DNA from 2 places in the Blautia segnis genome. Region 1 is predicted to be linked to the other one. Evidence: riboswitches for the same ligand, from Rfam matches in the RefSeq annotation. Region 1 holds a riboswitch; the other holds the start of a gene.

Region 1 (3,402 bases):
GGGAATATCAAAACGCTTTTTGACTGCCTCAATAACAGGCAGAACACGCTGGGCTTCTTCATCAGCACTGACAGGAGTATGTCCCGGGCGGGTGGATTCGCCGCCAATATCAATAATATCCGCACCCTCTGCAATCATATTCTCTGTATGTCTTAAGGCTTCATCTATATGATTCCATTTTCCCCCATCGGAAAAGGAATCAGGTGTAACATTTAAGATACCCATTATGTAAGTATGATTTTCTGTATCAAATAAACGGTTTCCGATTTTCATAAGCAAAAACCATCCTTCCTATTTTATTTTTCTATCAGTATTCAATTTTCATGTTTTTTTTCTCAGAAGGCCAGTAGCATTCAGAAACCTGGGCGCATAAAAAGCAATTTCTGGATTTTTTGTCGGCCTTGTATAAAAGAAGGGACAGAGCATTACCGTCAGCCTCAGTTCTGTGCTGACCGATTGCTGAGAGTATTTCTTCTTTTTCCTGCTCAGTAAACGGAAGCTCTGCCAGAATTTCCTCTGCAATTTTTACTCCTGCAGTATCATGGGGAATATCAAAGGTGTATTGCTGCGCCCGTCCAATATCATGAAGAAGAGCAGCAGCATAAATAATGTCTCTGGATATATTAAGCTTTTCTTCCAGAGAATAAATATACATCAGCCTTGCAACATCCAGAAAATGCTCCGGTGTATGCCTGCAGAAAATCCGGTCTCTTTCAAGCTCCTGTATCTTCCGGCAGTGTTCCTGGTAAAGGGGATGCTGCCAGATTAAATTAATACGGTTTGTTTCGGATATGAAGCTGCTCATTTTCCAACCATAGAAAGGAACATTTTCTGTAATTCCTTATCTTCCTTAAAAGCGCCTCTGGTTACAGTGGTGATGGTTTTGCTTCCTGGCTTCTTAACCCCGCGCATGGTCATGCAGGTATGCTCTGCCTCCAGCATTACCATGATTCCCTTAGGTGCAAGGGCACGTTCCAGCGCATCTGCGATCTGTACGGTAAGCCGTTCCTGAATCTGTGGTCTTCGGGCGTAAACCTCTACTGTGCGCGCCAGCTTGCTTAAGCCGGTGACTTTTCCGTCCGGAATATAGGCAAGATGTGCCTTCCCATAGAAGGGCATAAGATGATGCTCACACATAGAATAAAAAGTAATGTCTTTTTCCAATACGATCTCATTGTTCTCTACCGGAAACTGTTTTAACAAATGCTTGTCAGCCTCCTGGTCAAGACCGCCATAGATTTCCTCACACATACGTGCGATTCTGTCCGGAGTATCAATCAGACCTTCTCGTGTAATATCCTCGCCAATTCCCTCAAGAAGCAAACGAATCGCCTCTTCTACCTTTTGTTTGTCAACCATTAAAATAACCTCCTTTGTATTTTGCTGTGGAGATTATCCTTTTAATATCAAAAAGAAAAAGGATATCTCCAATTGTGATAGAATGTATGTCGAAAACATTCCCTAAAGAGTGTTTGGACGTAATTTCCAAACACTGTCTGACACAATATGAGATATCCTCTTATAGTGCTTGCAACGGGTGCGGATAATATACCGTAAGACGTGCTTTTCGTTTCAGTGACAACTCCCCATTCACCGAACACTTAACGCATAAAATCCTATTTTGCATATCATTCAATTCGAAAGTAAGTATAACACGTTATGAAACAACAGAAAAGATTTTTTAATTATTTTATTAAAAAATTTCCAAAAGGATTTGCCGGGTCCTTAAAAGAACACCCCTTGCTTTTATTCTCTTATCACGTTATACTATAACTCATATGATTAATGGAGGATTGTACATATGAAAATTGCAGCAACATACGACAATGGAAATATTTTCCAGCATTTTGGAAAAACAGAGTTTTTTAAGGTATATGAGGTAGCGGATAACAAGATCATTTCCAGTGAAGTGATCAGCTCCAATGGATTAGGTCATGGCGCTCTTGCCGGACTTCTTGGAGAGCAGGGCATTGATGTGCTGATTTGCGGTGGTCTTGGCGGCGGAGCACAGACAGCTCTTAAAGAGGCTGGCGTGGAAGTATGCTCCGGAGCAAATGGAGATGCAGATCAGGCTGTAGAGGCTTACCTGCGCGGTGAGCTTGTATCAACAGGTGCCAACTGTAATCACCATCACCATGAGGAAGGCCATTCCTGTGGAGATCACGAGGAGGGTCATTCCTGTGGAAGCCACGAAGATGGCGGCTCCTGTGGTGGCAGCTGCGGCGGATGCGGCTCTAAGCCTGTGATCACCGGACCGAATGTTGGAAAGACCTGCCGCACTCATTACAGAGGAACCTTTAACGACGGAACTCAATTTGATTCCTCCTATGACCGCGGGGAACCGCTAGAATTCATTTGCGGAGCCGGACAGATGATCAAAGGCTTCGATGCGGCAGTTGCAAATATGGAGGTAGGTCAGGTGGTAGATGTTCATCTGATGCCGGAGGAAGCATATGGGCTGCCTAACCCGGATGCGATCTTTACTGTTGAAATCGCACAGCTTCCAGGTTCTGAGGATCTTACTGTAGGACAGCAGGTATACTTGTCTAATCAGTTTGGACAGCCTTTCCCGGTTAAGGTAACAGCGAAGGAAGAGAAGACCATTACCTTTGATGCCAATCATGAAATGGCAGGAAAAGAACTGAACTTCAGAATCGAGCTTGTTGAAGTAAAATAACATAGTTTTTTCTTGATTATAAAAACAATGCAGGTTATAATACCGAATATGATTTTTGTGCGAAAAGCAGACAATGGGGTCTAAGAAGAATCCCTTTGTCTGCTTTTTTTGTGCAAAAATTTATTAATCCACACAATTCGAGAGGGTAATGTTCATGCTGTGTGAACAGGTTTTGGGAAAGTTTTGCAACCATGCCTCTTTTCATTCCCTCCTGTGGCTGATATAATAGCTTTATAATCTATTATATCAGCTACAGGAGGTTTTTCCATGTTAAAAAAAGTTTTGATACCAGCAGCTGCAATCCTTACAATCTGCTTTACTCCTGCAACTCTTTTCGCCGGGAATGACATAACGCTTACAGGCAGCGATCTAAAAGGTCATTGGCTGCTTGCAGAAGCAGAATTCTCATATGAAGCAAGCTTTGATTCCAATGGAGACTGCCATGTAACCATGTCTCAACGTGAGGAGAATACGGATTTGTGCATTCATCCGGATGGAACCTTTGAGACAGATGCAGATACAGGTGAAATCACCAGCTTTTCGGTTTTTAAATCTGAGGATACCATCCTTTACTATGCTTACGGAGATGATACCTGTATAGGCATTTTCTTTTTAGACGGAGAAGCTTCGGACAAGGGCTACGTTCTGAATGTGGAATCTGACCTGTTCCTTTCTGAAGATAAGGTTATATCTGTTGAAGACTAGGAAGTGTTCGACTATGAGAT
Region 2 (3,402 bases), on a different contig from region 1:
CCTGCTATTTTCAAGATCAGTCCGCTGGTTTCCCCGGATTTTGATTATGTTCTGGAAAACCGCGGCTATGAGATTCAGCATACCACCAATGTTATGGCAGCTGATCTGGAGCATGCGGATTTGTCCGCTTCCTATGATCTGGTAACGCTTACGGATGACATTCCGGATATCTGGATTGAGAGTCTTTTCGATTTAAAGGGAACCATAAATCCGGTTCACCGGGCAGTGGTTCCTTCTATGTATCATGCAATTGTGAAGGATACTATCTGTGCTTCTATCTGGAATAATGGAAAAATCATTGCCACAGGGCTTGGCATTCTGGACCGTGATTACATTGGCTTATACGCCATTCATGTACGGGAGGATTTCCGCCACAAGGGATATGCACGCCAGATCTGCACTGCACTGCTCAAAGAAGGAAAGAAAAAAGGTGCCACACGTGCCTATCTTCAGGTCGTAGAGGGAAACACTCCTGCGCGCAGCCTTTATGAATCCCTTGGGCTGAATTTTGTCTATACATACTGGTTCCGCGTTCAGACCCAGACTGACCGTGTCTAAACAATCAAGTAATTATGTGATTTTGTTTCAATTTTTTTCAAATACTTAAATCGTAAAAGACTGTGAACCGTGCCGTCAACAGGGCACATCTTCACAGTCTTTTTTGGGGGAATCGTATTTTTATAAAATACTATATTTGATTTTTATTGGGTAATGCTGTTAAGTTATGTATTTATAAATGAATTACTCAGTCTTATACTGTCTTTTTCTGCAGATTGGCTGATCTTACATTTCCTACAACCATGCTGGTCAGCGGGCTGAAATAAAGAAGACTGGTCAGCACGCAGTAAATTGGAGTCATAATTGCAAACTGCACAAGACGTCCCGGCATGATCGCATAAAAATTAGAACCGATCATGACAAGACCTGCAGTGGTAAATCCAAGGGTTCCTACCACACCGGAAATTACGATTCCAGCGCACATGATCACAGTTTTCACCTTGCGGCTCTTCTCAGCCATCAGCTTGCCTGCTGCTCCGGCAACTACGCCCCAGGTGATTGCAGATAAAGTGATCAGAGGATTCACGCCATAGCCTTTCATGAAACATCCGATGATGTCTGCCACGCCGCCTTCTACACCGCCTGCAACAGGCCCCATCCAAAGACCGGCAAGTACAGTTGCGATAGTTCCAAGTGTAATACGGTATACACCAAGGTCAATTACCAGCACACGGGATAAAACCAGCTGGATTGCAACCAGCAGTGCCAGAAATACAAGCGTCTTAACGCTCCATGTCTGTTTGTTTTTACGCATAATAAAAACACCTCCATAATGATTAAAATAACAGAGTAGTTACCATAAATAATAATCCCTCCACATTATGAGATGTTCTCATATGTAGCAACGGGTGCGGAAAATATATCGTAAGCAGCCTACTGCTTTTCGTTTCACGGCGACTCCCCAGCCAGTGAACACTTGACGCATAAATTCCTACTTCGCTATTATTTATTTAAGCCGATTATAGCACAAAATATGGAAATTTCAATACGTTTTTGTTATAATATTCACACTGAATGACGGATTATAGTTTCGCAATTGACAGTGTATTTTGTGTATACTCCTTCGCTTTTGGCATATTCTAAAAGTAATCTCTGTTAAGAGTAAATTTCCAGAAAAAGGAGTCTTTATATGAGCACAAAATATTCTGTCCAATTACAAGAAAGCCAGCAGCCTTCCTGCCATAATCCGTACAATGTTTTTTATGATAATTACCTGAATACCAATGCCACTACAGAATGCACAGGACTGGGCTACCGTATGCCGCACACCCGCGAAGAATGGGATGCCTGCCGACAGGTTTTTGATTTTCTTCCTGTGCCATTTCTGGATTCGGAGGATATGAAACACTAATGAAAAAATTTACCCAGCTACTTGTTTGTTCCTGTGCACTGCTCTCACTATCCGGATGCGTAGTCCGCGATGCCATTACCGACTATGTAGACACTTCACAAAATACGGTCCAGGAAACTTCAGAAGCCCCAGGACAGCGTGTCTATATGGATGAAGTCAAAGGCATCCTTCAGGACTTTACCGGTGCTGCCCTGACTATGAGCAGCCAGGAACAGACCTATATCTTTGATTTATCTGAGGCCACGCTTGAGTGTGAAGACGGCATGATCACCGGAGATGAGATCAGCGTGATCTATGAGGGACAGCTTTCCAGCGAAGATACCAGCACAGTGAAAGCCCTAAAGGTCGTCGATGACTTCCACAAGAAAAATCAGCTGGAAGTACGCAAGGCTTATGGAGAAGTACAGGGACTGACACCGAATACCATCACCATAAAAGATGAACAAGGAAAGACAGCCACCTATCCAATAACCGGAACTGAACAGTATTATCAGGGCGGTATTCGGCAAGGTGCGTGGGTCTATATCAATTTTAAAGGAGAATTTTCATCCGGGTCTGATGGGGATGCGTCCCTGAATGCCAGCCATCTGAAGGTATTAAGTGTCTCCGACATTGACCCTCTGACTTTGCCGGATCCTACACCAACCCTGGAGCCAACTCAGGAGGCTTCCACAGATGTTCCCCAGGAGCAGCAGCTTCATGCAACTGTCCAGAATATTTCTTCCAATATCCTGACTGTATCTCCTCCTGGTTCTGACAGTTCCCTAAATATAGATTTGTCGCAGATCCCCTCTTACTTCAAAGGAGGTACTGCACCTGGCTCCTACGTGTCCATCACGTACCAGGGACAATATCAGGAAAATACCCTGAATGGCGTCACCGTCACTGCTGTCACAGGAGATGATCCGGATTCTTTCAGAAGCCGAGGTCTTACCTATACAGTCAACGGTACCATTATAGGGCATACCTCCAATACCGTAACCATTCAGACCGGGGACGGTGCAACGATCACCTGCTTTACAGAAGGAGCATCGGACACATCTACCAGCGGTCTTGCTGCCGGCGCCAACATCCTCATTACCTTTGATCCAACGAAATCAAAACAATCCAATATCTACACATCCATCAAGATTCAGGACGCTTAAAGGTGTCCTGAATTCTTTTTTCTCCGTCTCGCAGCCAGTCTTTCATTTGTTCCGTCTCTCCCAGAATTTCGCAAAACGCACGGTATTCTTCAAGAAGTCCGGTTCCATGAGGCACCATATAAGCGCCGGCATCACTTCCAAGTGCTGTTTTTACTTTATATTGATATGCCAGCTGCAGATTCTCTTCCGCAAGACTCACAATGGGCTGCAGGACCTGATCTTCATATCGTCCGCAGTTTCGAAGATTGCGTATAGTTACAAGGGTTGGTACCCATACTGTATTACTGTCTGCAAGCATTCGTATAGTTTCTTCGTCAATATAATTGCCATGCTCCACAGAATCCACAC

Evidence for each region. Region 1 has a riboswitch for tetrahydrofolate ahead of folE (GTP cyclohydrolase I FolE). Riboswitches for the same ligand answer to the same signal wherever they lie in the genome.
Region 2: linked by a shared signal. The riboswitch ahead of H8S54_RS07785 (folate family ECF transporter S component) and the one ahead of folE (GTP cyclohydrolase I FolE) in region 1 are both predicted to bind tetrahydrofolate.

What each region holds. Positions count from the first base shown of each region.
Region 1 covers NZ_JACOOT010000019.1:15,720-19,121, reverse strand. The annotation lists gene folP (dihydropteroate synthase) at 1-273, opposite strand, end outside; gene H8S54_RS08280 (HD domain-containing protein) at 308-805, opposite strand; gene folE (GTP cyclohydrolase I FolE) at 802-1,359, opposite strand; THF riboswitch at 1,530-1,626, opposite strand; gene H8S54_RS08270 (FKBP-type peptidyl-prolyl cis-trans isomerase) at 1,802-2,677, shown strand; gene H8S54_RS08265 (hypothetical protein) at 2,945-3,382, shown strand; gene H8S54_RS08260 (hypothetical protein) at 3,386-3,402, shown strand, end outside.
Region 2 covers NZ_JACOOT010000017.1:73,056-76,457, reverse strand. The annotation lists gene H8S54_RS07790 (GNAT family N-acetyltransferase) at 1-558, shown strand, start outside; gene H8S54_RS07785 (folate family ECF transporter S component) at 752-1,312, opposite strand; THF riboswitch at 1,399-1,499, opposite strand; gene H8S54_RS07780 (hypothetical protein) at 1,688-1,909, shown strand; gene H8S54_RS07775 (hypothetical protein) at 1,909-3,054, shown strand; gene H8S54_RS07770 (amidohydrolase family protein) at 3,035-3,402, opposite strand, start outside.